DNA from 3 places in the Paenibacillus sp. GCM10027626 genome. Region 3 is predicted to be linked to each of the others. Evidence: riboswitches for the same ligand, from Rfam matches in the RefSeq annotation. Region 3 holds a riboswitch; each other region holds the start of a gene.
What was found. A riboswitch is a leader RNA that binds a small molecule or an ion and turns the genes downstream of it on or off. The one in region 3 is predicted to bind cyclic di-AMP.
Positions count from the first base shown of each region.

Region 1: another riboswitch for cyclic di-AMP. It lies ahead of ACFQ0N_RS01940 (KamA family radical SAM protein); the one in region 3 lies ahead of ACFQ0N_RS14615 (C40 family peptidase).
Region 2: another riboswitch for cyclic di-AMP. It lies ahead of ACFQ0N_RS34945 (resuscitation-promoting factor); the one in region 3 lies ahead of ACFQ0N_RS14615 (C40 family peptidase).

Region 1 is NZ_JBHTHC010000001.1:387,096-397,019, reverse strand. Features, by position in the region: gene ACFQ0N_RS01955 (sugar ABC transporter substrate-binding protein) at 1-710, opposite strand, end outside; gene ACFQ0N_RS01950 (cache domain-containing sensor histidine kinase) at 961-2,766, shown strand; gene ACFQ0N_RS01945 (response regulator) at 2,747-4,363, shown strand; gene ACFQ0N_RS01940 (KamA family radical SAM protein) at 4,442-5,566, opposite strand; cyclic di-AMP (ydaO/yuaA leader) riboswitch at 5,863-6,011, opposite strand; gene ACFQ0N_RS01935 (PadR family transcriptional regulator) at 6,035-6,625, opposite strand; gene ACFQ0N_RS01930 (MDR family MFS transporter) at 6,579-8,081, opposite strand; gene ACFQ0N_RS01925 (SNF2 helicase associated domain-containing protein) at 8,298-9,924, shown strand, end outside.
Region 2 is NZ_JBHTHC010000032.1:4,569-14,492, reverse strand. Features, by position in the region: gene rsmA (16S rRNA (adenine(1518)-N(6)/adenine(1519)-N(6))-dimethyltransferase RsmA) at 1-461, opposite strand, end outside; gene rnmV (ribonuclease M5) at 458-1,027, opposite strand; gene ACFQ0N_RS34945 (resuscitation-promoting factor) at 1,153-2,313, opposite strand; cyclic di-AMP (ydaO/yuaA leader) riboswitch at 2,644-2,847, opposite strand; gene ACFQ0N_RS34940 (TatD family hydrolase) at 3,035-3,802, opposite strand; gene ACFQ0N_RS34935 (HD domain-containing protein) at 3,830-5,128, opposite strand; gene ACFQ0N_RS34930 (AbrB/MazE/SpoVT family DNA-binding domain-containing protein) at 5,433-5,687, shown strand; gene rsmI (16S rRNA (cytidine(1402)-2'-O)-methyltransferase) at 5,857-6,765, opposite strand; gene ACFQ0N_RS34920 (tRNA1(Val) (adenine(37)-N6)-methyltransferase) at 6,786-7,538, opposite strand; gene ACFQ0N_RS34915 (initiation-control protein YabA) at 7,646-8,095, opposite strand; gene ACFQ0N_RS34910 (PSP1 domain-containing protein) at 8,164-8,964, opposite strand; gene holB (DNA polymerase III subunit delta') at 8,969-9,924, opposite strand, start outside.
Region 3 is NZ_JBHTHC010000006.1:353,251-363,174, forward strand. Features, by position in the region: gene ACFQ0N_RS14600 (MFS transporter) at 1-256, opposite strand, end outside; gene ACFQ0N_RS14605 (hypothetical protein) at 492-2,786, shown strand; gene ACFQ0N_RS14610 (DEAD/DEAH box helicase) at 2,875-7,314, opposite strand; gene ACFQ0N_RS14615 (C40 family peptidase) at 7,460-7,963, opposite strand; cyclic di-AMP (ydaO/yuaA leader) riboswitch at 7,968-8,125, opposite strand; gene ACFQ0N_RS14620 (hypothetical protein) at 8,291-9,103, opposite strand; gene ACFQ0N_RS14625 (M1 family metallopeptidase) at 9,139-9,924, opposite strand, start outside.

The sequences.
Region 1 (9,924 bases), on a different contig from region 3:
TCAAACCACCAATCCGCCCACTCCATACCGAGCAGCGTCAAGGCATATTGTTTGTTGGTCTGGTCGGTCAGCTGTTTGCCCATCGTCACCATCTCATCCCAGTTGGCCGGCGGCTTATTCGGGTCCAGCCCCGCCTTTTCAAAAAGTTTTTTGTTCCAGAGCAGACCGGTCACATACATATCGTTTGGCAGGCCATACAGCCTGCCGTCAATTGTGGCTGCCTGCAAGGAAGAAGCAATAAATTGATCCTTATCGGCATATGCATTCCAAAAGTCGGTAATATCCAGTGCCAGTCCTTGCCCGACCCAGTCGCCGATAATCGGAAAATGCGCCGCATGATAGGCATCCGGGCCGTTGCCGCCCGCCATCGCGGTCACAAATACTTCACGGTCGTTCGTCCCTTGCGGCATTTGCTCATGAGTGACTTTAATGTTCGGGTTGGCCGCATCAAACTCTTGAAAAAACTGCTCGCGCAGCGCCTTAATCGGATCATCCGGCTGCGGGGCATCCCAGATGGTTAACTCAACCAGCTTGCCGTTCTCCTGATTCGAGCCGCCAGCAGGAGGCGCTTGATTAACCGGCGTGTTTCCTTCCTGCGAAGCAGGCGTGGAGCCGGTAGTTCCTCCCCCGCTTGAACATGCGGACAGCAGCATGGCCATCGTCAAAGCAGCGGAACATATCATTTTTTTGCGAGCAACATTATGCAACAATTTCGAATCCCTCCTCATTCATCGAACGGCCCTTGTTTTGGTCGCCCTTGTATTGTTACATCGTCAGTATATCCGCCATTGACAACGCTTTCTATGTAAAATTGTAACTTGTGTTTAGCAAAATTTTAACCTCTATCCCCAGCGTATTCTTCTGATCGCAAAAACGTGGTACATTATACCATAACTAATCTTTCTTATATTTTGAGAAGAAACAGCTGTTGCTGGCAATAAAATTCGGGAGGGCTGCATAATGCGTTTTCGTAATAAAATGATCCTCTCTTTCTTCATTGTCATCAGTCTCGCCTCTGTCATTATGGGTTTCTCTTATTATCGAATGATGAGCGACGAGCTGCAGGCATCCACGCTGCAAGGTCTGAACCGCCTTATTGAGCAGACCGCCGATACGCTCGACCTTCACCTGAAAACGGTCAGCATGATCGGGCTCGGTTATTTTTCCGATATTTCTTTGCAAAAGTTTTTGGATACGCCTCCAACCTTTGAGGATCAGCAATATTACAACAACAAGCTTGAAGGGCAGCGGATTCAAAACCCGCTCATTTCTTCCGTGACGATCGCCCGCTTAAATGGCGAGCAGTTTTCCAGCGTCTACTATCAGAAGCCCGAGCTGAGAGCTTTAATGAAACAAGAGCTGCAGCGCGTCGGCGAGCTGGCGCACAAGCTTGAGGGCACGCCATTGTGGGCGGTCTCGCTGACGACAACGAGAAGCTCGCTTTCTCCTGTCAGTACGATCAGCTATGTGCAGCAGCTGCGGCGGATAACGGCAAGCGCGCAGCACCCCGTCGGCCTGCTGAAGATTGATGTCAACCCGGCGGTTCTCACCAATGCGCTGAAAGGTCTGCATGACGAGGAAGGCAGCACTTACTATATCACAGATAAAGCGGGCAGCATTATTTTTGCTGAAAATAGCGAGCTAATCGGCAGCTCCATCGCCGATCAGCCTTTATTTCACGAGTATTTGCAGTCGCTGGGGCGGCACCCTAACCATTTTTCCTTCGCGGAAAATAACGAGCAGTATATCGGCTTCTATCGTCAGCTGGCCAATGCGGACTGGCTCATCTTCGGCCGCGCCCCGCTGCAGCGGATTTCCGACAAAGTAAACAGCTACGGGCAGACGGTGCTGCTGATCGCGCTGCTGAGCTTCTTTATAGCCATGCTGATCGGTTCGGCGATTGCGGCAAGCGTAACCCGCCCGCTCAAGCTGCTAAACAAAAAAATGAAGCAGGTCGAAATGGGCGATTTCCACGCTGTGATCCAAGTGAAAGGGAAAGATGAGTTTTCTACCATCCAGTACAGCTTCAACAAAATGACGACAGAAATTCGCGCGCTGATTACTAAAGTTTATGAAACGGAGCTGCTTAAAAAAGAAGCCGAATTGAAAGCGCTGCAATCGCAAATCAATCCGCATTTTCTATACAATACGCTCGGTACGATTGACAGTATGGCCTCCATTAACGGGGAGCCGCGCATCGGCTACATATGCCGTGCACTAGGAGGCATGCTGCGCTATAACTTGAATGGCGGGAGTACCGCCACTATTCAGGAGGAAGTGACCCATCTTGAGCAATATTTATCGATCTACCGGCTGCGCTTTGCCAGTCAGTTTCAATATACGATTGAAGTCGAGGAGCGGCTCAAGCAACTGACCGTCCCCAAGTTTCTATTGCAGCCGCTTGTCGAGAATGCAATCATCCATGGTCTGGAGCAAAAGATCGGCCCCAAAGAGCTGAGCCTAGCGATTTGTAGCCATGACAACGGCCGGCAGCTGAAGTTCGACATTACAGATAACGGCGCCGGTATGGAGGCGGAAATACGCGATCAGCTGCAGCAGCGTTTGGCAGGCGGGTCCGACTATGCTGAACGGGCGGGAGCAAGACCAATGATCGGTCTAATGAATGTATTTAAGCGAATCGAAATTTATGCCGGGTGCAAGCCGCAAGTAACCATAATGAGCGAGCCGCGGTGCGGAACCTGCATCCAATTTACCATTCCGAAGTTAATAACGGGAGGCGATCGCCATGAAGCTGATGATCATTGAAGACGAGCCGCTAATGCGTCAAGGTATTATTAGCAAGATCGATTGGGAAGCCCTGCAGCTCACCCTTTCTTGTGAGGCTTCCGACGGATTCGAGGCTTTGCGTTTGCTCACCGAATATCAGCCGGATATTGTGCTTACCGATGTGCGCATGCCCGGCATGACAGGATTGCAGTTTATTGGCGAGGCGCGCAGCCGCTATCCTGCCCTGAAGTTCATTATAATAAGCGGATATGACGAGTTTGAATATGTAAGAGAGGCGCTGCAGCATCATGTAAAAGACTATTTGCTTAAGCCGGTTGACCCTGATAAGCTGAATGATTTGTTGACGGAAGTGTGCGCCGAGCTGCGTGCAGAGCGCGAGTCAGCCAGCTATTATGCCTATTTGGAGGAAATAGGCAAGCTCTACCCGCTTTGCGATCTGCGGCCGGATGATCATCGCCATACCCGCTTTTTGCTTGAGCCTCAGCTCAAGCTCGCGCAAGTTCCGGCGGAGCTGCTTGGCTGGCCGCTCTACTGCACTGCAACGGCCAAAATCGCCACAACAATGAACGATGAGAAGGAGCTGGCCTTGGCCAGGTTTTCAGTCCATAATGTCATTCAAAACGGGCTGCTCGCCGACTGCGGCCGCGAGCCGGCTGCTGATGTTGTCGTATTTAATCATATTTATAAACGCGAGGAAGTCGTGGTGCTGATCGGATGTGAGCACAGTGCAATGCTGCAGGAAATTAGCGATCAACTGGAGCGATTGCTGGAATGGGTAAAGGCACGGCTAAAAATCAATCTCTCTATCGGGATCGGCGGCATGAAGGAATCCCCTTATCACTTGGCGCAATCCTACGCAGAAGCGGGTAAAAGATTGAAAAACCGCCTGCTAGCCGGTGACGGCAAACTATTCGGTAGAAGCGAGATTACGGGCGGGCACCAGCCCGCTCCATTCACCGCCTTGCACGAGCCGGCCAAACAAACACTTGTTGCCATGCTTGAGGAAGGGAAAGCAGCCGACTTCGCAGATACAGTTATCCAGCTGATGAAGACGGCGCTATCGCCGGCCTGCTGCTACGAGCATATCGAATATTTTTACACCGAGGTCATTCATCTGCTGCGGTCGTACAGCCGGGAGCGCGGAGTACGGCTGCCGGCTGCCTTTTTGATAGCGCCGCTGACCGATTTGGAGGAGGCCGCCGACTGGACCGGGCTGCAGGCGATTTTGCTGAATCAGCTGCAGAAGCTGGCCGATTTGACGACAGACCGTTTTGGCGACCGGTCATCAGACGCCATCATTAAATCTGTCCGGGAGTATGTTGACGATCACTATGCTGCCGATCTTAATTTGCAATGGGTTGCTGACACTTACTATATACACCCGAATTATTTTTCCAAGCGTTTCAAGCAAACGACTGGCAGCAGCTTTAGCGATTACATCACCTCAGTGCGGATGAAGCGTGCCAAAGAGCTGCTTGCAACGACTTCATGCAAAATCAATATCGTTGCTCAGATGGTTGGCTATGACGATCAAAATTATTTTTGTCATGTCTTTCGCAAAGCCGTTGGCGTAAGCCCCAGCAATTACCGTAAAGAACGGGAAATTGCCGATTGAAGCTGCGGCTTGTAAAGCCGCGAGCCGACCGAGCGCCGAATCCGGCGTTCGGATCGCCTTCAGGCTATCGCCCGGTTATTACGGAGCCGTCTGCATTTTCACCTTTGGCCGCTCCCAGTATTGTTCATTGCCCGGCAAATCATCGAACCATTCCGCATCATCCGGACAATCCAGCACCATAAATTTTCCGTAGTTGTCGTCACGCGACTGATGGTACTTTAAATAGGCTTTTCCGTCCTCGATCGCCAGCACCTCGATTTTGCCTGATGTATGACTCATCGATAGCCTTACACGCTTGCCCAAGCCGGAGGTTCTTGCTTTGGCCTTCTCTACGATGCGATACACTTCTTTCAACGGGAGCACAAAGTCTCTGTTGCCGGCAACCGGCCGGTTAATAAAGAAATAATAGGGAGTAACACCGGCCCACGACAGGCGGTCCAGCAGTTCGCCAAGCACAGCGGGATCATCATTAATGCCTTTCAGCACAGGCGTCTGGTTGACGACAATAGCGCCTGCGTCATGCAGCGCTTTAAAGCCTCTTTTTGCTTCTGGGGTAATTTCACGCGGATGATTAATATGGGCCATGACATAGATGCGCTTTTCTTCATTGGAGTAGGTTCGGATCATTTCGAGCAATGCATCGTCATTGTAGATGCGCATTGGGTTAAAGACAGGAATTTTGGAGCCTAGACGGATAATTTGGACATGATCAATTTCGCGGAGACGCTGGATAATGGCGGTGAGCTTGGCCGTCCCAAGTATGAGACTGTCGCCCCCTGTTAACAGCACATTATTAATTTCCGGGTGTTTGGATATATATTCCAAACCTTGCGTTACATCGGACATCGCTTCCTTCACATCATTGCGGAACAAACGTTTGCGGAAGCAGTAGCGGCAGTAGGCGCCGCAAACCTCGGAGACGATGAGCAGAGCGGTTGTCCGGTACTTATGCTGGCAGCCCGGCACAACATAGTTGGTCTCTTCATCTGACGCGTCCCATCGCCCGTATTCCTTCAGCTCGCCTTCATTCGGAATGACTAGCTTTCTAATCGGATCATGCGGATCGTCCCAGTCGATCAATCCCAAGTAGTAATCATTGACTCGGAACACGAATTTATCAGTGATCGGCTTAAGCCTTTCACGCTCGCTCTCCGGCAGCATGGTCACCTGGTTAATGTTCGTCAAATATTTGGCCTTCTGCATCGTACCCTCTCCTTGTACTCAGATTGGTTGAAACGATGGAGGCCCAGCTCTTGCATCGGATGCCCGTCAAAGTCAGCAGGGGTGAGAAAAACTTCGATCGAAGTTCTTCGAGGATGAGCGGCATGCAGGTTTGCCAAACAAACCCGCTTCGAAAACATGAGACCGCTTTATTGCCAATAAGAATGCTCCATCCCTAAATTTTGGAACGATATACATCCTTTGTGGTCAATAAAGAACAAAAAAGACCCTTGTACAAGGGTCTCTACTGTCATGAAGGCAGTCTCGCACCAGTATTGATTAGACCCATCCATTGCTGACGAGGTTAGCTGACGGACTCGGGTAGATGGTACCCTACATTCACTTCCATGAATGATTCGCCCCAATTGAACTGGTTCCCCCGCTTCTCGAATATTGTGCATATCCGAAAATTAAGCATGGATCCATTTTAATGCATTTTCGCCCGAAAAGTCAAATCGGGCTGTCAGCCTCCTCATAAGGCTTGAGCTTCAGTCCCTCTCCCCGTTCGTTGAGCCTGCCGGCCAGCGCGTCCGCGAGCAGCCGCCGCCGCCAGTTCAGCTCAGTAAGCAGATGCTCGTAGCCTACCCACAAAGTATGCAGGACCGCGCGGGACACTTGACCGACATGCTCCTCGTAAAGCCTCAGCATCTGCTCGGCCTCTGCTTCCCATTGCGGCATTTTCTGCGCCAAAATCTCCGCAATTTTGGCCTGATCACCATAGGATGCGAAAATGAGCGCAATAAACATCGGATGATTGAGGTGCGGCTCTCCCTCCATCTGCTCTAGCAGCAGTCGATGAAACAGCTCTTTTCCCGCATCCGTAATTCGATAGATGGTCTTGTCGGGCCTGCTCCCGCTGCTAATTACTTCGACAGAGGCAATGTAGCCGTCCTTTTTCAATTGATCGATCGCATAATAAAATGTGCCATACTGGATTTTTACGTATTTATGCATTTGCCGGTCCTTCATTTCCCGCACAATTTCGTATGGATAGCTATCCCCTTCCATCAGGAGCCCCAGTATGGCCAGCTTGATAGACATGGCGGTTCACCTCTTCATTTTGCTGCACGTTGCTTGTCATCATTTTAGCATTTCCAAGCAAAATAACAAACAAAATTGCCAGCACGCTCAGCGGTATCATCCACAGAAACACATCTGTAAGCGATGAAGACATCGCTTTCGCCAATTGCTGCAGCAAATCGGGCGGCAGCTGTTCCCTTCCTGCCAGCTGCAAAATGTCTTGCGGCTTGAAGCCGGCAGGAAGATGGGCTTCTGCAAAATATTGCGCCATTCTTGTTGCCTGCAAGCTGCCGAACACCGCGATTCCTAATGTATTACCCAAAGTTTGAGAAAAACGGACGAGGGAATTGACGACTCCCCGTTGCTGGTAGCCAATGTTATGCTGTGCGGCGATGGAGGAAATCGGAAAAGAGGCCCCTATCGCCAAACCGAGAAGAATCATGCAAAGCGTGATTAATCCCCGGCCGCTGTCGACGTTCAGTATGCTCAACAATACCGCGGATGAGACTAAAAAAGCTGCCGACACAAGCATAATGGCGCGGTATGAGAAACGTCTTGCCAAAGTGCCGCCAAGGAAGCTGCTGACAACGACAGCGATCATCATCGGCGTCAGCACCAGTCCCGCATTGGTAGCCGTTCCGCCAATTACCCCTTGTATAAACATCGGGATCAAGGATGCTCCCGTCATTAAAGCCGCCCCGTAAAAAAATCCGATCCCGAGACTTGCTGTAAACAAACGATTTTTGAAAAGCGGCAGCGGCACGATCGGATCGCGATTATAATGTTCGATTATAACAAAAAGGATCAGCAGCAAAGCGGCTCCCGCAAACAGCGACAGCACAAGCGGTGATTGCCAGGAATATTCCTGCCCGCCGAGCTCCAGCGCAAACATGACGGCCAGCACCGCAGCCAGCAATGTTATGGTGCCCAGCCAATCCACCGCTCGTTTGGCGCGTTCAATTTTCTCATGATAGCAGCGCAGCACGAGCCAAAATGCAATCAGCCCAAGAGGCAAATTAATGTAAAAGATCCAGCGCCAATGCAGATGATCGGTAAAAAAGGCGCCAGCCAGCGGCCCGAACACACTGGATAAGCCGAAAACAGCGCCAAACAGCCCCTGTACCTTGCCTCTTTTCTCCTTGGGAAACAGGTCAAAAATAATTACAAAAATAACCGGCATCAAGGCTCCGCCCCCAACCCCCTGCACAGCCCGGTAAATAATCAGCTCCGTCATCGTCCCTGCCGTCCCGCAAAGCGCGGAGCCAATAATAAACAATGCCAGGCCAAGCAAAAAGAACAGCTTGCGCCCGTACATATCGGACAGTTTGCCGAACATCGGCATCCCGGCTGCCGAAGCGATCAAATATGCTGAAAATACCCATACATATTGCTCCAGTCCGCCCAATTTCGAGACAATGGTCGGCACGGCCGTCGCCAAGATCGTCTGATCGAGCGAAACCAGCAGCAAAGCCAGCATAAGCCCGACAATGGTCGGTTTAATGGCTGTAGACTTTTCCTTTTGCTGAACAAACAAGCTCACCACTCCCTATTCAAATTAGAATAATAACTATAGTATATTCAAATTAGAATAGTGTCAAGGCGTTTTCTAACCTGTCTCGTCATGGTATCATAATGAACAAGATGAACTAGCACCACCCTGAGTCGCAGATTGCGAGGGAAGGAATTTTAGCTCATGACTTTTTTGCTGACAGATTCATTTATTAAAGAGAGCTGCGGCCAGCTTGCCTACAATAAAGGGAAAAACCTTTATCGAACCGGAAAAACAGCCTTGATTCACGGCAGTCAAGTGACGAATGACTATACGTTTGATGTTTTCGATGATACTGGCCGCAACCATATTCATATTGCTTTGAACAGCGATTCGGTCAGCGCTAGCTGTCCCTGCTCCCTGCTGCTCGCATTCGACAAGCATTGCAAGCATGTAGCTGCCGCGCTGTTTTCCTTGCGGGAAATGCTGCAAAACGACAGCTTGCCTGCGGCCGAACAGGCAGAAAAGACTAACACAGGCGACGATGCGCTGTTAAACGATATTGTTAAGCTTTTTAGTCCGCAGCGTATGCTGCCAAGCGCGGCCGGCACTTTTTTCGAACAGCGCGCCATGCTGACCGTAGCCTGGGTCTGCAAGCCTGTTCTGCAAAACTACCGCGAGCAAATGTTCGCGCTGGAGTTGAAGATCGGTCTGAAGCGGCTCTATTCCGTTTCCGATGCAAGCGGCTTTTTGCGGCGGCTCCAGCGGCGCGAATCCTGTTATTTTGCCAAGAGCTTCACGTATGAGCCGGAGCTTCACTGCTTCCATCCAGATGACGATGCGATTTTGGCCAAGCTTTGCGAGCTGCTGCAGCAGGATCGGCTCTACTCGCAGGACGCTCAGTCCCGGTACGCCAATTGGGGACTGACGGAACGGCAGCTGCCCATCTCCCCCGCTGCATGGCCCGAGCTGCTGCCGCTGCTGTTGAAAGCGCCGTCTATCCGTCTTGAGGAAGAACATGCTGTCTACGATGGATTACGTCTGTCAACCGAACCTTTGCCTTTGCGCTTCGAATTTGATCATGCGGATTCGGTCTCGGTCCCTGATTCGAGCCGCTATATGCTCGCAGTATCCGGCATGGAGCAAATAACCGTCATGGAAGCTTATAATACAGTAATAAGCAACGGACAATTGCAGCAATTGCCTGCCGAGCAATGCAAGCGGCTCTATGAATTGAAGCGCATGCTCGCCGCTGGAGAGCGAGACCGCCTGCTCATAAGCGGGCAGATGATCGGCGCTTTTATCGAAAAGGTCGTTCCGGGCCTGCTCAAGCTTGGCCGCGTAGAGATTTCCAAAGCTGTATCGGCAAAGATCGTTCAGGCCCCGCTCAAAGCCAAGCTTTTCCTTGACCGGGTTAAAGAGCGGCTGCTTGCCGCCCTCGAGTTTCATTATGGGGCAATCGTCATAAATCCGCTGGAGAGCGGCGATTCGCCCAAGCACGGCGAAGGGCGTATTTTAATACGCGACGATGAAGGGGAAAATACGATAATCCGTCTGATGGAGCAGCTCCCTTTCACCAAGACGGAGAGCGGCTACTTTTTGCATGACGAAGCGGCAGAATTTGAATTTTTGCACACGATTATTCCCCAGCTCGAAAAGCTGCTGACTGTCTATGCAACAACGGCAGTCAAGGAACGGCTCTACGTGGGGCCGCCGCCAATCAGCATCAAGGTAGAAGTCGATGAGCGGACGGATTGGCTTGAGCTGCGCTTCAACATGGAGGAAATTAGCGAAGCCGAAATTCGCCGCCTGCTGCAAGCGATTGAGGTCA
Region 2 (9,924 bases), on a different contig from region 3:
ATAATAACAATATTTTCAAGCGGGAGTTTCTCTTCCAGTAATTTCATTACAATTGGGGTTGTGACATAATAAGGCAAATTAGCAACAACACTAACTCCTGTACAATCAGCAAATTGCCGCTCAATCAATTGCGCCAGATTCAGCTTCAGCACATCGCCATGCTCAATATGCACATTCTCGCTTTCCGCGAAAATGTCCTGAAGGATCGGAATGAGCCGGTCATCGATTTCAATTGCCGTTACTTGAGCGGCCGTATCTGCCAGATGCTGCGTCAATGCGCCGATCCCGGGACCAATTTCCAGCGCTCCCTTTGAGCCATTCAGATCTGCCGCAGCCACAATTTTATGCAATATATTTTGATCGATCAAAAAATTTTGACCCAAGCTCTTTTTAAAAGAAAAACCGTACTTTGCAATAATATCTTTCGTTCTTTTAGGTGTTGCTACTTCAAGCTGCTTCATGAGCCTTTCCCTCCGATTTCCCGTTCCATTTGCAGCCTAGCTTGATCGAATTCCTCCCGGGTTATTCGGAACATGACACATCTTTTGTAGAACTGCTTGCCGTTAGCATACCCGATGCCAAGCAAATTGCCCATTAACAAGCGGCGCTCTGAAGCGTCCGAGCTCACGACAAGCCCTGCTTCCATCATCATTTCCCAGGTTACTTCTGGTTGGGGAGCTGCTTGTCCGTCAACCGCTTCTGTCCGTACATTAGCCAGCGCCCTTCTAATGGCTTCCGGCGAAGCATTTTCAACGCCTATATCACCTTTGTAGAACGCTTCTTCCTGCGGCAAAAAAGCATGCTTACAGCCCGGAACCCGCTGCGAGACGATTTTCCGGATGCGTTCGCCGGCATGGTCGGGATCAGTAAATATAATAACGCCGCGACGCTCTTTCGCCAGCTCTACACGTCTTAGCACTGCTTCTCCAATCGCCGAGCCGCCTGTCTCAATCGTCTCAGCCTGTACAGCGCGCTGAATGGCTGTTGTGTCATCCTTGCCTTCGACCACAATAATTTCATGTATCATTTTTCCTGTTTCCTCCGAACTTGGGCAAATCAAAAAGAAGAGGCTGCGCCTCTTCTTATAATGGCATATTTCGATGCGAAATACGATAAATTTATGACAACGCTCATTAAGATTCCTGCTATCGCTTAAATGGAATCAGGCTTTTTCGGTCCAATTACATGTACGGTATAGCCTTTTTTACGGCCAAATTTTCTGACGCTCTTCTCGCTCTCAATAAAAACGTCAATTATTTTCCCCTTAATCGCACCACCGGTATCTTCCGCGCGGCGGAAGCCGATACCCTCAATGTAAACCCACCAGCCAAGCGGAATGACCTTAGGATCGACAGCAATGGTATGCCCTTCTTTGACGCGAGCACCCGACGCTGTAATACGATAATCAGGATGGCCTTTGCCCTTGCCCGTATCATTTACGCCGGCTGAATAGGCTGTTAAGGTCACATTTTTCAATACTTTTTTCGCTTTGAAAGTGACGCCCTGCTTCGTAACCGTCGCACCTGAAGAATCCGAATCATCGGCTGCGGCCGCTAAAATTTGCACTGGCGGCTCCTCTTTCTTCGTTCCAACAGCAACGATTTGGTTGACGGCATTCTCTTGGGACAATTTCGTAACGAAGGTTTGATTGACCAGTTTGCCATCGGCAAACACCTTTTCGTATTGCTTGACTACTTTGCCTTCCTTACCGACCTGAATTAGCTTCTCCTTCCCTTTCTCAAGTTCGGGATCTTCTTTCTTCACAATCGAATAAGGCAGAGCATATTCACGCGACAAACGATGCTTGTCGATTCTGACGACCGTGACCGTCATATTCGGCTCAATCGTCTTCTCCAACGAAGGAAATACTTTATCCTCTTTACGGATCGATATATTGGCTTTATCGACCGCTTCCTTTATCGTCTTTTCTGTCGTGTACAACGTTCTTACTTTGCCGTCAGCCTTAACCTGCAGCGGGACTGCTTGATCGACAACAATCCGATCACCGTCTTTAATTCCCGCGTTCAGTGGAATGGACACTTCGTCATGCGGTCCAATCTTAATGGCTTGTTCATCCAGTAGGCGTTGAAGGACCAATTGTTTGGTCGAAACAATATTTTCCTGTCCGTTCAATACTACGGATACGCGCTTGTCAGCCGTTCCGTACAACAACACCAAAAACATGAAAGTCATAGCGATCGAGATCATAGCGCTTAGTACAATTAAACGCAAGTTCTCATGCTTCCATCGCAATGCGAAAGACATGCTGGATGATCGTTTCTCATGGGTGTCCTTAATCTTGGGTTCGCCCACTCCATCGGTCCTCCTTACATAGTCCCGCCGTCGAATTACGCATGATTGAATTTGACGTGACTAAGTTAGATTATAGCGTGTCTGGCACGCTGCCTCGATTGTGCTACCATTCACCTCCGCCTTACACCCTATGTCGTCAGATAGAATAATATTCAAAATTACGAGAAGAAACAGATTCATTGGTCTGTAAAAGACTGAGATGTTTCTCAAGGTGATGCTTAGAATTTATAAGCCGAATGGAAGTTTATAATTCTAGATCACAAAAAAGCCGACGACAGAGGATCTCTTTCGTGGCTTTTTCGCAAATGGCGAATGAATAGATGCACGAGGTTGATCTCTCTATTTGCGCTTACGAGGTTAGCTGCCGGATTCGGGCGAGAGAGTCGCCCTATTCGCTTCTGACCGATTGCCTCCGAGTAAAAGGTCAGCCGCAAAATTCACCCCAAATCATGTCGGGCATGCATGTTCAAAATTTCGAACTGCCTGCACCAGGTTCCCCCGCTCTCCAGATTGGAGATTAAGCGATTATTTTGAAAATACAAATTGCAGCTTCGTGAGCTCTGAGATGAATGATACCGTCTTTTGCGGCACATTGTAAAGATGCGATAAATGACGATTTTAACGAATTTTAAGGAAAAACTCGTGAAAACCGCGTGAATTTCTATAAGAAAATTAGTTTTTTCACAATATTAGTCTCTTTTTCTTGCTCTCAAAGCTTGTTTCATCGAATGCCAAAACAATTTATTGCATTTTCGTATGTTATTTTGGCAATTTCTTCCATTGATTTCCCTGTTATTTCCGCTGCTGTCTCGGCTACATGACGGACATAAGATGACTCATTTCTCTTTCCACGATGTGGATGAGGAGCCAAATAAGGGGAATCCGTTTCGATCAAAATTCGGTCCAAAGGAACCTTAGCCAATACCTCTTTCGGTACCCTAGAATTTTTAAATGTTACCGGCCCTCCGAACGAAATATAAAAGTTCATATCCAAACATTGCTTGGCCGTTTCCCAGCTTCCTGAGAAGCAATGCATAACGCCTCCCACATCGCGGGCATTTTCTTCTTTCAAAATCCTTACAACATCCTCATGCGCATCGCGATTATGAATAACAATTGGCATTTTCTTATGTTTGGCCAAGGCAATTTGCTGACGAAAAACACGCTGCTGCACATCTTTTGGGGATGTATCCCAGTGATAGTCCAGCCCGATTTCACCTATGGCGACAACCTTCTCATGATCGCATAAAGATGCAATCCATTCGAGATCTCCATCTTTCATGTCAATGCTGTCAACCGGATGCCAGCCTACCACTGCATATATATTTTCATACTGCTCGGCAAGCTTCATCGTTGTCGGGATCGTCTCCCGATTAAATCCGACATTGATTAACTTGCCAACCCCGGATGCGAATGCTCTCTCAATTACTTCCGCGCGATCTTCGTCGAATTTGTAAGAGTCCAAATGTGTATGTGTGTCGATTAACATGCTGTTGTCCAAATCCCCTTTCTTCTATTAAAAGCCAAACAATTGCCGAACATCCCTCGAGAGCTGATGCGCCTTTGTTCGTAAAATTTCTTCTGGAAAATATAAGTGATATTTGCCGCGATGTAATCCGGAAATCGAGTGAATAATCTCGGATCTTGCCGAAATCTCAAATAGCCTCTCTTCTTGATCAAGCAGCAAAATAGGCGGTTTTTCGTCTTTTTCCGCTGAGGACGCTCCTGTCCGGTACACATCGTAAGGTAAATCAAACGGAAAATCAATTTCCAAATAATATTCCGGCGGCAATCCCGCCTGACTCATTTGCTCGCGCGCCTTTTGCCATAACGACTCGTTAGCTTCGTCCATCGTTACATATTTATACAGTTTACGATTTAAAAACCGTTCGCACAAATCCACCAGCAGCTCGTCTTGCTCATACTGCCATTGGCCAAAGGCTGTCTGCACCATGGCCTCGTCCAGCGCTGTATAGCTTTTGACATCAATCGTCCCTGCCAACAATTGACGGAGCGGCTCAATTATCCACTTAAAGGAATATCCCTGCTGATGCAGTTCTTTTGCCCTGCGGAAAATTTGCCTTAAAATAATTTCCGAGCTGCGTGTCACCGGATGAAAATAAACTTGCCAATACATTTGATAGCGGGACATCAAATAATCCTCTACCGCATGCATGCCGCTCTCCTTAACGACTATTCTGCCCTTATGGGGACGCAGCACGCGCAAAATTCGTTCAAGGTCGAAGGTGCCATAATTTACACCAGTAAAATACGCATCGCGCAGCAAATAATCCATCCGGTCCGCATCCATCTGGCTGGAGACAAGGCTTATAACGATAGGTTGCCCATATGACTTACAAATCACATCGGCGACTTGCTTCGGAAAGGCAGAATCAACTTCCCGGAGTACTGCATTTATTTCTGTTTCTTCTAATAAAATGCGGCATGTCCACTCCTCATGATGCGTCTCAAAAACCTCTTCTATAGAATGGGAAAAAGGACCATGTCCCAAGTCATGCAGGAGCGCCGCGCATAGCGAGACGAGCTTTTCCTCTTTGGGCCAATCTGCATACCCTCCCCGCTCAAATTGGGAAATAATTTTTCGGGTAATCTCGTATACGCCGAGCGAATGAGAAAAGCGGCTATGCTCTGCGCCGTGAAAGGTCAAATAAGAGGTTCCAAGCTGCCTGATCCTTCGTAAGCGCTGGAATTCCTTCGTATTAATTAATTTCCAAATGATTTCATCCTGCACATAAATATATTTGTGAACAGGATCTTTAAATACCTTTTCTTCAGCAAGCGGTCTCGGCCTGATCCCCAATTTAACCCCTCCTAGCCTTTATATTTTTTTCGACAATTCACTAGAGCGATTCGACAAAAGAACCAAGAAATTTGTCGAATAATGTCGTATTTCATTTTCCAAATTGCTAGCAATTAATCCGCCTGCAACTGCTGGCGCATAACCTTGTTCCTATCGTAATAACTCATAATTTGCAGCGAATTCCCCATCAATTGTATGTTGACTATTTTGGGAAACGTTGGTACTATATATACAAGAAATGATAGAATTTTGTCGAATAATGGCGAATCAGTAGTTTGAGAGGGGAAAGGATATTATTATGATGAAATCGACAGGAATCGTTCGTAAGGTTGATGAACTTGGGCGCGTTGTAATTCCAATTGAATTGCGTCGTACACTTGGCATTGGTGAGAAGGACGCGCTGGAAATTTATGTGGACGGCGAGCGCATCATGCTCAAGAAATATGAACCTGCATGTATCTTCTGCGGCAATGCCGAAAATGTAACTTATTTCAAAGGGAAAATCGTTTGCAATGATTGTTTGATAGAATTGCCAACTCCCCTGACAAAATAAGAGACAAATTCGGAAAGATCGGTTATAATATAATTACCGCACTTGTTAATTCTAACCTTTTTATACTCCTTTATTGCCTTCCTGGCCAAGAACCCGATCAGGAAGGCCCTTTTTTTCACCGCTTATATGCTCAGGAGAAGAAGACGGCGTCAGCCGCTTCTTCTTTTTTTTACCTCAACAGCGCATTATACACTTCGCGCTTGGGTATTCCGCGATCGGCCGCCGCCCGCTTGATCGCTTCCTTTCGATTGCCTGTTTGCGCCTCATAGCGTCCTACATGTTCCTCCAGCTCCAGATCATCCCACCAAGGCCGTTCCTGAGCAGCATGCCCGCCTTCGCTCTGCAGCGCCGGATCAAATCCAGCGATTACAAGACAGTACTCTCCTTGGGGGGGATGCTCCTCCAGCCATTGTATACATTCTGACACGGTTCCCCTAACCGCTTCTTCATGCCGCTTAGTCAATTCGCGAACTAAAGCAAGCTGACGTTCTCCCCAGTGCTCCTGAACAGCTGTTAAAGTTTTGACGATTCGATGCGGCGATTCATAAGCTATGATAGTGCCTTCCAGCTTGCGCATATTGTCCAGCCACTGGCTTAACGCCTTGCGTTCACGCGGAGGAAAGCCGACAAAGCTGAAACGTTCAGTCGGTAATCCGGACATAATAAGGGCTGACAGCGCTGCATTAGCACCAGGTACAGGTACGACGGCAATTCCCCGTTTTATAGCATCCGCGGCTAAATCAGCGCCTGGATCGGAGATCGCCGGCAAACCTGCGTCACTGACAAGAGCGATCGATTGCCCTTCCTCCAACAATCGCAGCAGCTCATTTCCGCTAGCCTTTTTGTTGTGCTCATGATAACTGACAAGACGGGTCGATATTTCAAAATGAGTAAGCAATTTGCGGGTTTGCCGCGTATCTTCGGCCGCAATGAGATTTGCTTCCTTCAACATCCGAATCGCCCGAAATGTCATATCCTCCAAGTTCCCGATTGGCGTACCGACCAAATAGAGCGTTCCTGCCCCCGCTCCTTCTCTGCCTGCTTCATGCTGCTGCGCAAAACTTTTCTGCACATTCATAATTGGCTGCATTTCCTCTCTTATGGACGCTTGTCCCCATAATATATGCGGTAAATTTCTTCATGATATTGTCTTTCTTCATTATATACAATTAACGGCGGAAGAATCTTAACATCAGGCTTGCCGTCTCTTACCGCCTCAATCAGCACAATATTAGCTTCCGCATCCGCATGCGGATGGACAAAGCGAACCCGCTTCGGCTCCATACGGTATTTGCGCATTGTTTCGACAATTTCTACAAAACGGGAAGGGCGGTGCACCATCGATACACGTCCCCCCGTCCGGACAAGCTTGGCGCAGGCAGCCACAATTTCATCAAGCGAGCCGTTGAGCTCATGACGAGCCATCGCATAATGCTCATTGTCATTTTTATCCCCGGTATGACCAGGCAAATAAGGCGGATTTATCGTCAGCGCGTCATATACTTGGTATCCATTATTCGCAAAATATTCGCGTAAATCCTCTTCATGAATATGTATGCGATGCTGCAGCTCATTCAACTCTACACTGCGTCTGGCCATATCGGCAAGCCTTGGCTGTATTTCAACAGCATCGATCTGGGCCTGCGTGCGCGTCGACAGCAACAAAGGGATAACGCCATTGCCCGTACATAGATCGAGCACCTTCCCTTGCAGCGGTACGCCGGCAAATCTGGCCAGCAGCACTGCGTCCATCGAGAAGCTGAACACTTCACGGCTTTGTATAATATGCAGCCCATGTGTCAATAAATCGTCCACCCGCTCATTAGGCTGCAAGACCACTTCCTTTACCACAGCTGTTGCTCCTCCCGCATAGTCGCATGTATAGGGCGAGGCCGCCCTTCTAAAGGACGGCCTCGATTCGGTGCTTCCGTATCATCGTCGTCCTGTTTGGCCGACCTTTATTTGTTAAGAAAGGACAGACAGAAGAGACAATCCCCTTCTGTTCGCAAATGTCCGTAATATATATTGCAAATATGGAAACCTTCATGATAGAGGCGAGCCAGATTGTCGTAGCCCTCTCCAACGCCGACTGTTTCTGTCACCTGCCCGGGTACATCCAGCCGTTCTTGTTCAGCTTGCTCGACATCTTCCTCCATTACAGAGCTTGCTGCAGCGACTGCTGCAACCGACACCTTCCTCACCGTTGCAGGCGCTGCTGCCGCTGTATGACGGTGGACATCGGTTTCCCGTTTAAATATTTTGCGCAATTGGCGGTTTTCGATACTTAGGCGCTTGTTTTCCTCCAGCAGCTTTTTGATCTGCTCTTTCAGTTCACCTAATTCCTGGTGCAAGCTGCCTGCTTTCGCCTCCAATTCTTCCACCCGATTAAAAAAATCATTTTTATTCACATTCCCACCCCAAAGACGGTTCTGCTCCGGACTTTCGGCCTGCGAGATATGATCCTTTTCTGATTAAGCTATTTTACTATAACATCATCTAATGGAAGCTCTTTTGGCTTCCCGCCATCAAATAGCTGTACAAAGGCTGTCTTAGCGCCAACATTCAGTCCGGTTACTTTTCCTTCACCGTATGATGTAATGACGATTTTGCCTACTGCAGGCAGCTCTTCGCGAACACTTTCGTAATTATCGTGCTCGTATTTCAAACAACACATTAATCTGCCGCATAATCCGGAAATTTTGGTCGGATTCAGGGACAAATTTTGATCCTTGGCCATCTTGATCGAGACGGGCTCAAAATCCCCCAACCAAGAGGAACAGCATAATATCCGGCCGCAAGGCCCAATACCGCCGAGCATCTTCGCTTCGTCGCGCACGCCAATCTGCCTGAGCTCGATTCGGGTACGGAATACACTGGCCAGATCCTTGACCAGCTCGCGAAAATCAACTCTGCCCTCGGCTGTAAAATAGAAAATAATTTTGTTGCGGTCAAATGTAAACTCAACATCGACTAATTTCATTTTCAGCTGATGATCTTTAATCTTGTCGAGACAAGTAGCGAAAGCATTCTTCGCGGCCGCCTTATTCTCTTCTACAACTTTAGCGTCGTTGTCACCGGCTATGCGGATCACTTTTTTTAAAGGAAGGACAACATCCGATTCACCGACTTGCTTCTGTCCGACCACCACTTTGCCATACTCAACTCCGCGCGCTGTCTCTACAATAACATGCTGTTCCTTATCGACAGGGAGCTCAGCTGGGTCAAAGTAATATATTTTGCCCGCTTTCTTAAAACGAACGCCAACGACGTTATACAATCCATCACCCCTCCTGTATGCGCACTAGCAGCTGCTCAATCGCCAGCTGTGGCGCCACATTAGCTCGAATGCGCTTGCCAGCCTCTAACGTATGCTCCATACATTGCACCCATCCAGCGGCTGATCGTCCAAACGCATGCTTGCTTAGCCAATCCACTTGATCTATAAAAACGACTGCTTCCTGTCTTCCTGCTTGAATATGAATCATGTCTTTATACCACAAAACGAGCAGCGACAACAGCAATTGCGGCTGATTGCCGAGCTCGGATTTGAATACTCGCTGCTGGGCAGTCAACATCGCCGCGGTGAATCGGGTTAGACTATCCTTGCCTAATTGTATCACTACGTTTCTCATTTCTGCAAACTCATTCTGCTGGATAATTTCCCGGCAGCTATCCAAACCGGACGCAAGTTGAACGGCAGCTCTGGCCAATAGCGCCGGAAAGCCTTCCTCCGTTAAAGTTTGCAGCATTTCACCTGGAGCTAGCGGCAAAAAGGGAACCCACTGCGTTCTGGAGCGGATCGTAGGCAGCACAGCTTGTCCGTTGTCCGCCAGCAGAATTGCAACCACCTCTGATTGCGGTTCTTCCAGAAATTTAAGCAAACTGTTGGCAGCCTGCAAGGTCATCGTCTCTGCACGCTTCATAATGTATACTTTGCGTGCCGTACCGCTGTTCCGATAAGCAAGCTCACGCTGCAGCTCCCGAATTTGGTCGATTTTGATCGATTGTCCGTCAGGCTCAATGATATGCAAATCCGGTTGATTGCCATGTTCGAATTTGCGACATTCCAGACATTCCCCGCAAGCATCGCCAGAGCCGCTGCTGCAAAACAATGCTTGGGCAAATGCCTGAGCCATCGCCATTCTCCCACTGCCCGGAGGTCCTGTAAACAGATAAGCATGCGATACCTTACCGCTTTTCAGCGCATGCAACAAAATTCGCTTTGCCTTAGGCTGAC
Region 3 (9,924 bases):
TGTATGAAAACTGAATCAGGGCCATTACTCCGAGGGCTGTGAGCAGCACTGCTTTTTTTCCGAATTTACGGATCAGCCATGGCGAACACATTATCCCTACCATACCCCCAAGAAATTGATGCATCACCAGTTGGCCGCCATCGCCATATTGAACCCCGTACGCATGGACCATCGGTTCCATGACAGTACCCATTACAAGCTGGCCAAGACCGACAGCCAAATAAGCAGCGCATCCCAAAAAAACAAGCCGGGTCATAACGGTCGGATATCTCCTTTCAAAATTGAACATCCCTACTACAATATCACGTTAAGGCTATCTTTCCTAATGTAATTTATATAAATGGAAGACTTCTTTTCAACCAGGAATTGGCTTATAATGGGGTGGATCTAGCAGAGGCGCCGCTCACCAATAACTGATGAAAGGGTGAAGAGCATTGCGCAAAATCGTTCAAGTATTGTTAGCATGCTTCTTGTTGCTGGGAGCGAGTCAGGTGTATATAGGCGCGGGCGCCGTCGCTGCAACTGCAGCGCCCCGGGCTATTCAGGGAGAGGCGGCCGGCAATGTCGTTACTCTTCAATTTGACCGGCAGTTAACGGCTGCAGGACAAAGCGGCGAAGCTATTCCGCAGGAGCTTTCCAGGCAGGGGGTGACACTAACCGGATTGACAGGTTATCGTATTCAATCTGTATATGCGATCGGCAATGAAATCAGGATTGTGACAGATCGGCCATTAACAGATCTGGATGCAGTAAATGTTCGCATGGAGGCCGGCGTAATTCCGCCGGCAGCAGGGCAGAGCAATGCAACCTTGGATTATCGAGTAGTAACTTTGCAGGGGCGGCTTGCTTTGCTGAATCAACTGGATCCGCAGCGAACCGGCTTTGGGATAAGGGAAGTCGTCAAGCTGCTTGCCGTGCAGCGGCCGGATAATATAGTCGGCAGCCCGGGCATCGATCAGGAGGACGCCCGCTATTTGTTGTCTATTATGGAAAATGCGGATGAACGCCGCGTCCAGGCGGCCGAGGAGCACTTGCAGGCAGCCGCTGAACAGGCAGAGCGTTTGATGGAAAGTGCGGGCGCGTTTTCCCGGGCACCGGAATGGCAAGCGCTGGCGTCTGCACGACAGACTGCAATTGAGGCGCTGAACAAGCCGGCTTCCGAAAGGGAGTTTAATCAAGTGACAGTCCGGCTATTGCAGGCAATGGATCAGCTGCGTTACGCGCATCAAGCGTCGCGGGAATTGCCGGAGCCGCTTGTATTCGCCGCGGCCGGCCTTATCGGGGATCATCATTTTGATTATCAGGACCACGCTGCGCTGCTTGACGGACAGGCGCAGGCAGAAGCGAAATTTGTCGTTTCCTTGCAAGCTCCATCCGGATCTTTTCATGATCTTCAGGTGGGGGATCGGATTATTATCCGAATGGGTACGGCGAATCCGGTTATGTTGTATACGCTGACAGGAGCGGATATAGCCAAGCTGAGTCAGCATGATGCTGAGTTACATATCGATGCCAAAGCGTTCTTCCTTGATTCGCGGCTTGTAGACGGAACTATCGAACCGAGCTTATGTATTTCAACCGCTCAAGCTGCTTCACAGATTAGCTGTACAAGCGCCGCGGTCCCGCTTACCGGCTCTCCGCAGTTTGTCATCGACCGCTCAGACCGGCAGCCGCCGCAGTTGTCGTTGTCCGCTGCCGGACAAATGCTGCTAGGTTCCTCCGTGACTGCGGAAAGCAGCAAGAAGGGCTATATTTACTTGGCGTATACTCAGATGGGACCAGGTGAATATCTGGAGCGGATCAAAGTTGAGGCTGGCCAGCCGCATACGTTTACCTTTGATTCATCCAAATTCGAAGCCGGCACAAGCTTGAAACTATATGCGATCGATGAAGCGGGCAATCAATCCGTCAATCAGGAAGTCATTCAACTCGGGCTGATCGTGAAAAACGGTGCCTCGCCGGCAAAGCTTGTCATTCATGATGATGCTATTTATGCAGACAAATCGATGACGGTTGGCGAGCTTCGTTCGGCGCTTTCCGCTGTCGCCGGTTTTGAAATTGAGGCGAATGGTACAGTGCTTGATCAGAGCGCCGATAGGACGCCAATTGCTGCCGGCATGACGGTAAGAGCGAGCGCTGGAGCGGCAAATGCAGTTTACAGCATACAGCCCTTGTTAGCTGTAGGCTCTACGGATGAGCTTCAGGGAGAATTGGATAATCCGGCGGGGGCAAGAGCCTTTTATTTGAATACAAATATGACGGATAAATCCTTTATCCTATCGGTTGCAGACAATGTGGTGCTGGCGTCTGCGGCTCCGATTGAGGTTGGCCTGCGCTATGTTGCCTTTGATGGCGGCGAATTGACGAAAGCCGGACCGGTGACGATTGCCGCATATGTGCAACTGACCAATAGTGCTGAAGACGATGCTGCGCTTGGTCGTTCTCTGGAATGGCGTACATTGACAGACCGGATTATCCTAGAGGGAAACAGCGATATGAAGCTGGATGGCTACACCGGCGAGTTGCGGCGCTTCGGCGATGAGGACCAAGGCTACTATGCGAGCGCGGACGGGCATGCCTTTGCAGCTGAAGAAGCGGGGTTAGCCGCAGCTTTGCAGGCTGGCAGGGTGAACCGTATTTATTTGACGAATGATATTTATTTGTCGGAGCTGCTTGTGTTCCCCGACCGCACTCTAACCTTGGCCGGCCGGAACCGGTCGCTCTATGTGCCGGATACAGCCGGAACGCATTATGGCGCTATTGAAGGTGTTGCCATTATAAAATAAAATAGCTCATGCGGCAAAAATGTAAAAACTCCATTCTTTCCCCGCAATGTATGCGGGGGAAAGGATGGAGTTTTTCTGCTTGCCTGCATCATAACAGCTGGCTTGGCCATAAAATGAGCGACTGATTGTCGCGTTCAGCTCCAAGCGCCAGCAGCAAGCGTTCTGCCTCTGTGCCTGAACCGGCGATTTTTTGGCCGTTCCACTGTTCAATCTTGAGCTTGCGCAGGGATTGCCGGCGAAGGAGGGTACCCAGCATCTCCTTCAAGCGGTCAGCATCCTGCAACGGCTCAGAGCTACCGCCCGCTGCAGACATATCGGTAATCCGTTTTCCGTTGTTTTCAACCCATAAGCGCCAGCGTCCCTGATCGAACACGAAAAAATTGCTGCTTTTGCGCGCGAAGCTCGCCCCTTTTGCCTGAGGCCACACAAGCGTTGCCCCATACGGATTGATAGGATCGACTGCCGAGACGATCATCAGCCCGGCCGTACGATCAGCCGCGGCCGGTACAGGCTCTCGCAAGGCGGCGATAAATTCGCGTCTGGCAAACTGCAGTGTCGATGTATCTTCGACAAGTATGCCGCGTGTCACAATACCCCAGTGCTCCAACTGGCGAAGTACAGGAAGAAGCTCATCCCACGGGTAAGGGCAGTGAAGGGCGGCGAGCTCCTTGGAAAGGATGCCGTAATTGTCCAGCAAATGCTGTGTCCAATGCAGGACGGAGCCGGATAGCCCGGCTCCTGCCGCGGCTATAGTAGTGTGCGCATGCCCAGGGACGAGCGGCTCATCCGCCGCCTCATCTTCGCCTTCTGCCAGTAAGGAAGACGTGCAATACCAGCGGCCTTGTCCGGATCCGGTTTTGGCCAGTTGCTTTCCTTTTGTTTGCAGCTGCAGGCGCAGCGGGGCAAATTGATCGTTGGAAATATGGCCTTCCCACACCAGGTCCATCAAGTCGCTGAGCAGCGCGGATGGCGCCAAGCCTGTCTCGCGGGCGAGCCGGGTAAGAAAGCTCGCGCCGCTTCGCTGCAGCAGGGCAAGCAGCTGCGGATGCTTCGTTTCGGCTGTCTGGCTGCCGGTCCTGTGTGAAAGATAGGGCATATAGAGCGGCTTGGCATCGGCGAGGAAGAAAGCGATTTTTCCTTCTTTCTCATCCGCCTGCTTTTTTCCGAGCCATATAATTTCACCGGAAGCGCATAGCAGGTCGAGATCTTCTTTGCGGTAGCCGGTCACACGCGCAGGGAAAATCAGACTTTCCCAGTGAGCTGCCGGCAGGTACAAGCCTTGCATCCGGGCGATGACAGCACGAAGTCCATCCATACCGCTTAATTGAGTGCCGGGCCATGCATGCTGGAGTACAGCCATTTGGATGTACCAGCGAGATGCGGCGGCAGGTTGGGCTTGCTTTCGCGCCTGCTCAATCGTTAAACGGATCAGCCGTTTGGCTATTTGAGCGCTTGTCCATATTCGTTCCCGCTCATCTGCTGCAAAAGGAGCCTGCTCAATACGCTCCATAGCCAGCAACCGGTCGATAATATAAGCCGCTTGCGCCGGAGTCAAATGATAGCGTTCCTGCAGCTCGCTATCGGTAAAGGAAAGGCGATGGTCGGCATAACGGCTGATGATGAAGTCGATCACGTAATCGGAGACAGGGAAATCGTCGTATATTTGCTGCTCCTCTGCGCAAATCCAGCGTTTCCCGCTGCCTTCGCCAAAGGCGATGGCCGCTGCGCGCTGCTGCTGCGCCAAAAGGCCGAGCCATTGCTGCAGCTGACCAGGACGCTCAGTCAACTGCTCCAGCTCCTCCTCTGTCAGATCGCCTCGCAGCTTCAACAGATCGTAGACGGCTTCGGGGGATTCGGGCTGCTGCCGCAGTGTCTGCAGGCGTTCTTTTTCCGCTTGTTTAATGCCTTCGTCTATACCGTGCTGTTCGCTGAGCCCAAAAACTGCGCCGGCTGCCTGTCTGCTGAGCTGTTGGAGCTGCAGGCGCGTAGCGTCGCTGAAGCCGTCCCCTTCATATATTTGCGTGTTGACATAATCGGCCAAAAACTGTAAAGCAAACGGTGAAGGCCCTTTAGTTTCCTTTACGATAATTTCGATCCGACCTTCACTGATCGCCGTCAGCAGCTGCTTTAGCCCTTCGCTGTCCAAATACAGATGCAGGCATTCTTGAACGGCCTCCTGCAAATAAGGGAAATGCTCGGCATATGGAAGTGCCTGTTTCAGCAGCTGTTCGCTGCGCAGCCGTTTTTGCCAGAGCGGCGTGCGCGTGAAGCTGCGCGACAGCAGCAAGGATGTCTCGGCAATTCGCCGGAAAGAAATCGCCAGCATCGGCGACCCGGTCACGGCTTCCTGCAGCAGGGCATCGACTGTTGCGGGAGTAATATGCCAAATGGTTTGCAGCCATGAGGCATCTCCGTCCGGGACGACGATTTCGATTCCGTTGTCTTTGGCGTTGCCGTAAAGCTTGTAGGGCAGCATTTTCTCGAACTGCCGCTCGATGGCAAGCAGCCAGGTGCGGTTGAGCGTTCGCCCGAAAGGATTGTGAATAATGATCCGCTGCTGATTAGTCAAATCCTTGTAGTGCTCAATTACGATCCGCCGCGCGGTCGGCAGTGCAAGCATATTATGCTGCACGCGTATCCATTCAATAAGCTCCTGTGCGGCGGCGGCTTCAAGGCCGTAATCGGCCTCCAGCCATTGCATTGCCGCATGAAGCAGTGCGGGCTTGATTGATGCGGCCGCGGCAGGGGCGGACTGAGGCAGCTCAAGGCGCTGCTCCAGTTGTTCGATGAAGCTGCCGAGCTGCATGCCGGCTTCCACGCTTCGCCCTCCCGGCTCGGCCCGCCAAAATGGTATTTCACTATACCGGTTAGGCGCTTCCTGGACATAGACGCGATCCTGCTCGATCCGGCTCATCATCCAAGAGGAGGTGCCAAGCTGGAATACGTCGCCGGCGCGGCTTTCATGCACATACTCTTCATCCAGCTCGCCAAGGTGAATTCGGCTGTCGGCATGATGGACGGAATACATCGAGGACTGAGGGATTGTGCCAACCCCGGTAATAGCGGAAGCGGCCGTGTTTCCGCGTTTGGTCAGCAGTCCGCTGCTGCGGTCCCAGTCCAGCAATGGCCTGGAGAACGGATAAAATCCGGACAACACCTGCAGTACAGCCTCCAGCTCCATCCGGGTCAACGGGCGATAGCATTCACTGCCGGCAACGAGCAGAAATAATGCGTCCACCGTTATCGGGGCAGCCGCGACGATGGCTGTCACTTGCTGGGTGAGCACATCCAGCGGACGCTGCGGCAAGCGTATTTCGGCAATATCCCGCCGGATGATGCTGCGGCGGAGAACCGCTGCTTCGGCCAGCTGTCCCTTGCTTCTGACGATAATGAAGCCGCGGCTTACGTCGCCAACGGAGTGGCCGGCCCGCCCGATGCGCTGGATACCGGCTGCCGCATCGGGCGGCGGATCGAGCTGCAGCACAAGGTCGACATGCCCGACATCGATGCCAAGCTCAAGCGAAGAAGTAGCGACCAGACAGCGCAGATCGCCATTTTTCAGCAATTGCTCGACCTCAAGCCGCCGTTCGCGGGCGAGGCTGCCGTGGTGAGCACGGGCGAACTGGTAGCCGGTATGGTCGTTCAAGCGCAGGACGAGCCGTTCACATAAGCGGCGGCTGTTTACGAACAACAAGACTGAGCGTGCAGACTGCATGAGGTGCATCAGCATGCTGATTATCGGCGTCCAGGCGTTTTCCCTGTTTTGCAGCTGCTCGTCATATTCCGGCATCATGACTTGAACCTGCATAGCTTTCGTCATATGGCTTTCAATAATGGTTACAGGCCGCGGCTCCGCTAAAGCCGACTCCCATCCCCCCAAGAAGCGGGCGATGCGCTCTAGCGGTTTTTGCGTAGCAGATACTCCGATGCGCTGAACTTTGTGAGGACAAAGCGCAGTCAGCCGCTCCAGTGAAAGGGAAAGATGGGCGCCGCGCTTATCCCCGGCGAGTCCGTGGATTTCATCGACAATAACAGCTGTCGTCGTTTGCAGCGCGCTGCGTCCTTTTTCTGCAGTCAGCAGCAAATAAAGCGATTCGGGAGTCGTAACGAGTACGTCCGGCGGCCGGCGCAAAATTTTGGCGCGTTCGCTGGCTTTCGTATCGCCGGTTCTAACGGCGGAAGAAATGGACGGCCACCGGCCTTCTGCAGTATTGGCGGCATAAGACTCGATTTCTTCTATAAAATGGAGCAGGTGCTGATGAATATCATTATTTAAGGCTTTGAGCGGTGTGACATATAAAATGCGCACCCCAGGCTGCCAGCTGGCTGCGGCAGATTTCCCCTTTACCAGCTTATCCAGGCAAGGGAGCAGGGCGGCTAGTGTTTTTCCCGATCCTGTCGGCGCGGCAATAAGGGTATGATCACCTTTTGCAATGGCTGACCAGGCTTGCAACTGCACGTCGGTCGCCTGGCCGAAAGTAAGCCCGAACCATTCGGCCAGGACGGGATGATAGTTGGACAGGGTCACGGGAAGCGTCTCCTTCATAAACAAGAATATAATCACAGGATCGGATTGCTGCTTCTATTATATACTTGAAAATAACAAGACCACAGCTTGTCCGTCGCGAAAGACAAAGTAGCTGTGGTCTTATTAGGCATCCTTAAAGGATGCTTTAGTCAACGTCCTGATCGTCTACAGGCTCATCAGTAGGCTCGTCGGCGTACTTTTCGAACGTTTCCGTGCTCATTACACGGCGAGCAGTTACATAGCGTTTTTCATAATAGGAATCGCTCAGGCCGCTTATAGTTACACCTTTGCTGGAGGAAGAATGTGCAAACTTGTTATCTCCAACATAGATGCCAACATGCGAAATGCCCTTGCCGCTCGTATTGAAAAATACGAGATCGCCGGGAATGAGGTCGCTTTTGGCTACTTTTTTGCCCAGCTTGGATTGGGATCCGGATGTGCGCGAGATTGAGACGCCGATTTTTTTAAATACGTACATCGTAAATCCGGAGCAATCAAAACCCTTTGTAGTCGTTCCGCCATAATGATACGGCGTGCCGATCACATCGCTAATAATGCTGTCCATCTTTGACTCGGCCGCGAAGGCGCTTGCAACTTGGAATACAAGCATTAAAGAGAGGGCGATCAGCAAAGCAGAAAGCTTTTTCAAAACAAGGTACTCCTTCCAACGCCTACGAGGTTAGCTGTGGGGTTCGGTTGAAGGTCCCCTATGATCTCTCTCCTCCAGTCCTTCATTAAGACAGAGGACGAGATCAATTCACCCAAAGATGGTTCCCCCGTTTCTCTCACGAGAATTCGGCAAATTTTTCATTTCCGGGAGTATAAATTCGCGTATTTTTGCATTTTCCCTGCTAAGTTCACATAATGTTCACAAATTAGAATTCTAAGAGTGCAACTTTTTGCGATTTTAATCGTAAAGGCCGAAATTTTCATAACGAAAACAGGCTCCGCTGCTGCGGAGCCCGTTCTTCACCAATTATGTATCTGTGCGGAGGGTTTCATATTGGGCGGCGATTGTCCATACTTTCATCAGGGTACGTATCAGATAATAGGTTTGATTTACAATGAGTGCGACAAGGCCGGCCAGCATCATGGAAACTGAGGTCACTGTGGCGCTGACAAAAATGCTCATTAGCCACATCATAAAGGAAATTGCAAGGAAGGGGAGTATGCGGCGCAAGGCCGTCCATAAGGTGCGCCAAATCCCGGTTCCCGATACAGCGCCAAGCTGCATGGCCAAAAACAGAAGATGCAGCAATACGGCCCAGGCCAGCCAGCCGGCAATGTAAGGCATCATTTCCTCCAGCAGCCCGGTCAGCGATCCGCTGGAAACCAGCAGTTTCCACGCTAGGGGCAGCAGCCATGCAAGTGGTGTCAGCATGAGGAGCGTTTCGATAAAATAGAGCAGTGTAATTGGCCTCCAGGCGGTGCGGATTCCTTGCAGAAAATGCGTATTGCCATCATCGTTTGTGTGGCATAGGGAATAGAGGAGGCCGGCATTGATGATCGGTGTTATTAATATACGCACTCCCAGCAGGCCGCCAAACAACCATAAATAGGGCGAAATGAGATCTGTCTTCATCAGCCGAAACTGGGCCTCGGCCAGAAACAAGGGTATAGCACTATCGATGCCAAGGGTATCCGGGAATCTGCGGAGCAGCGGCACTACGATCGATTCGACAGTACGATAGATGAAGAAGCCCCATATCAGTTCATATATAAACAAGGCGATCATAATGTAGATGTGCTTAAATGTCAGCTTCCAGCCCCGTTTGACATAATTTTTCATGCTAGCGCCTCCTTTCATTACTGCTTTATGATGAATTACCACGCTACTGTGCCGAATAGCCCCTCGACCAGCTTGCTGACCATCAGACTCCAGCGTGTGCGGGTTTTTTCAGGCAGCTCGGCTTTCATAAAGTTGTTGATATGCTGGTTGTCCAGAACATTCGTGCCGTGGGGATCGACGGCAGCCCATAGCAATGGCGAGTCATGCAGCAGTCTGTACTGGATGTGGGCTTCTTGTCCGTCCCATTTTTTCGTGAGCGTGGTGCCATCAGCAAACTTGAACAAAATGGGGAGCGGTCCGTAAATGCCGCCATTCCTTTTAATCAGGACGCTTGATTCATACTGCTGCTTATTCCCCTCGGATTGTACGGCGCGCACTTGGATCGCTTCTACGGAATAATCGGCCATAGCGTCGCCATACACGAACTGGCTGAAATAGTCGTTCCATTTTGTTTTCGTCACCTCTTCGACCACTCGCTGAAAATCGGCCGTCGAAGGATGCTTGAATTTATATTTCTGAAAGTAAGTGCGCAGAATCTTCCGCATTGCTGCGTCGCCGACTTGGTTTTCAATCCCGGTCAGCACGAGCTTGGCGCGCATATATACATTTTCGGCATAATGATTATGGTCATGGTAGGACCAGGCGAGCTGTTTCAGCGGTGCAGGATCGGTCATATAGCTGGCTTCGAGCGCAAGATTTGGCGTGACGCCGTATTCGCTTTCCATCACTTTATCTTCGGCATAGGAAGTGAAGCCTTCGTCGAGCCAGGCCTCCTCGAATTCATTGGTAGCGACCATGCCGTACCAGTATTGGTGGCCGAT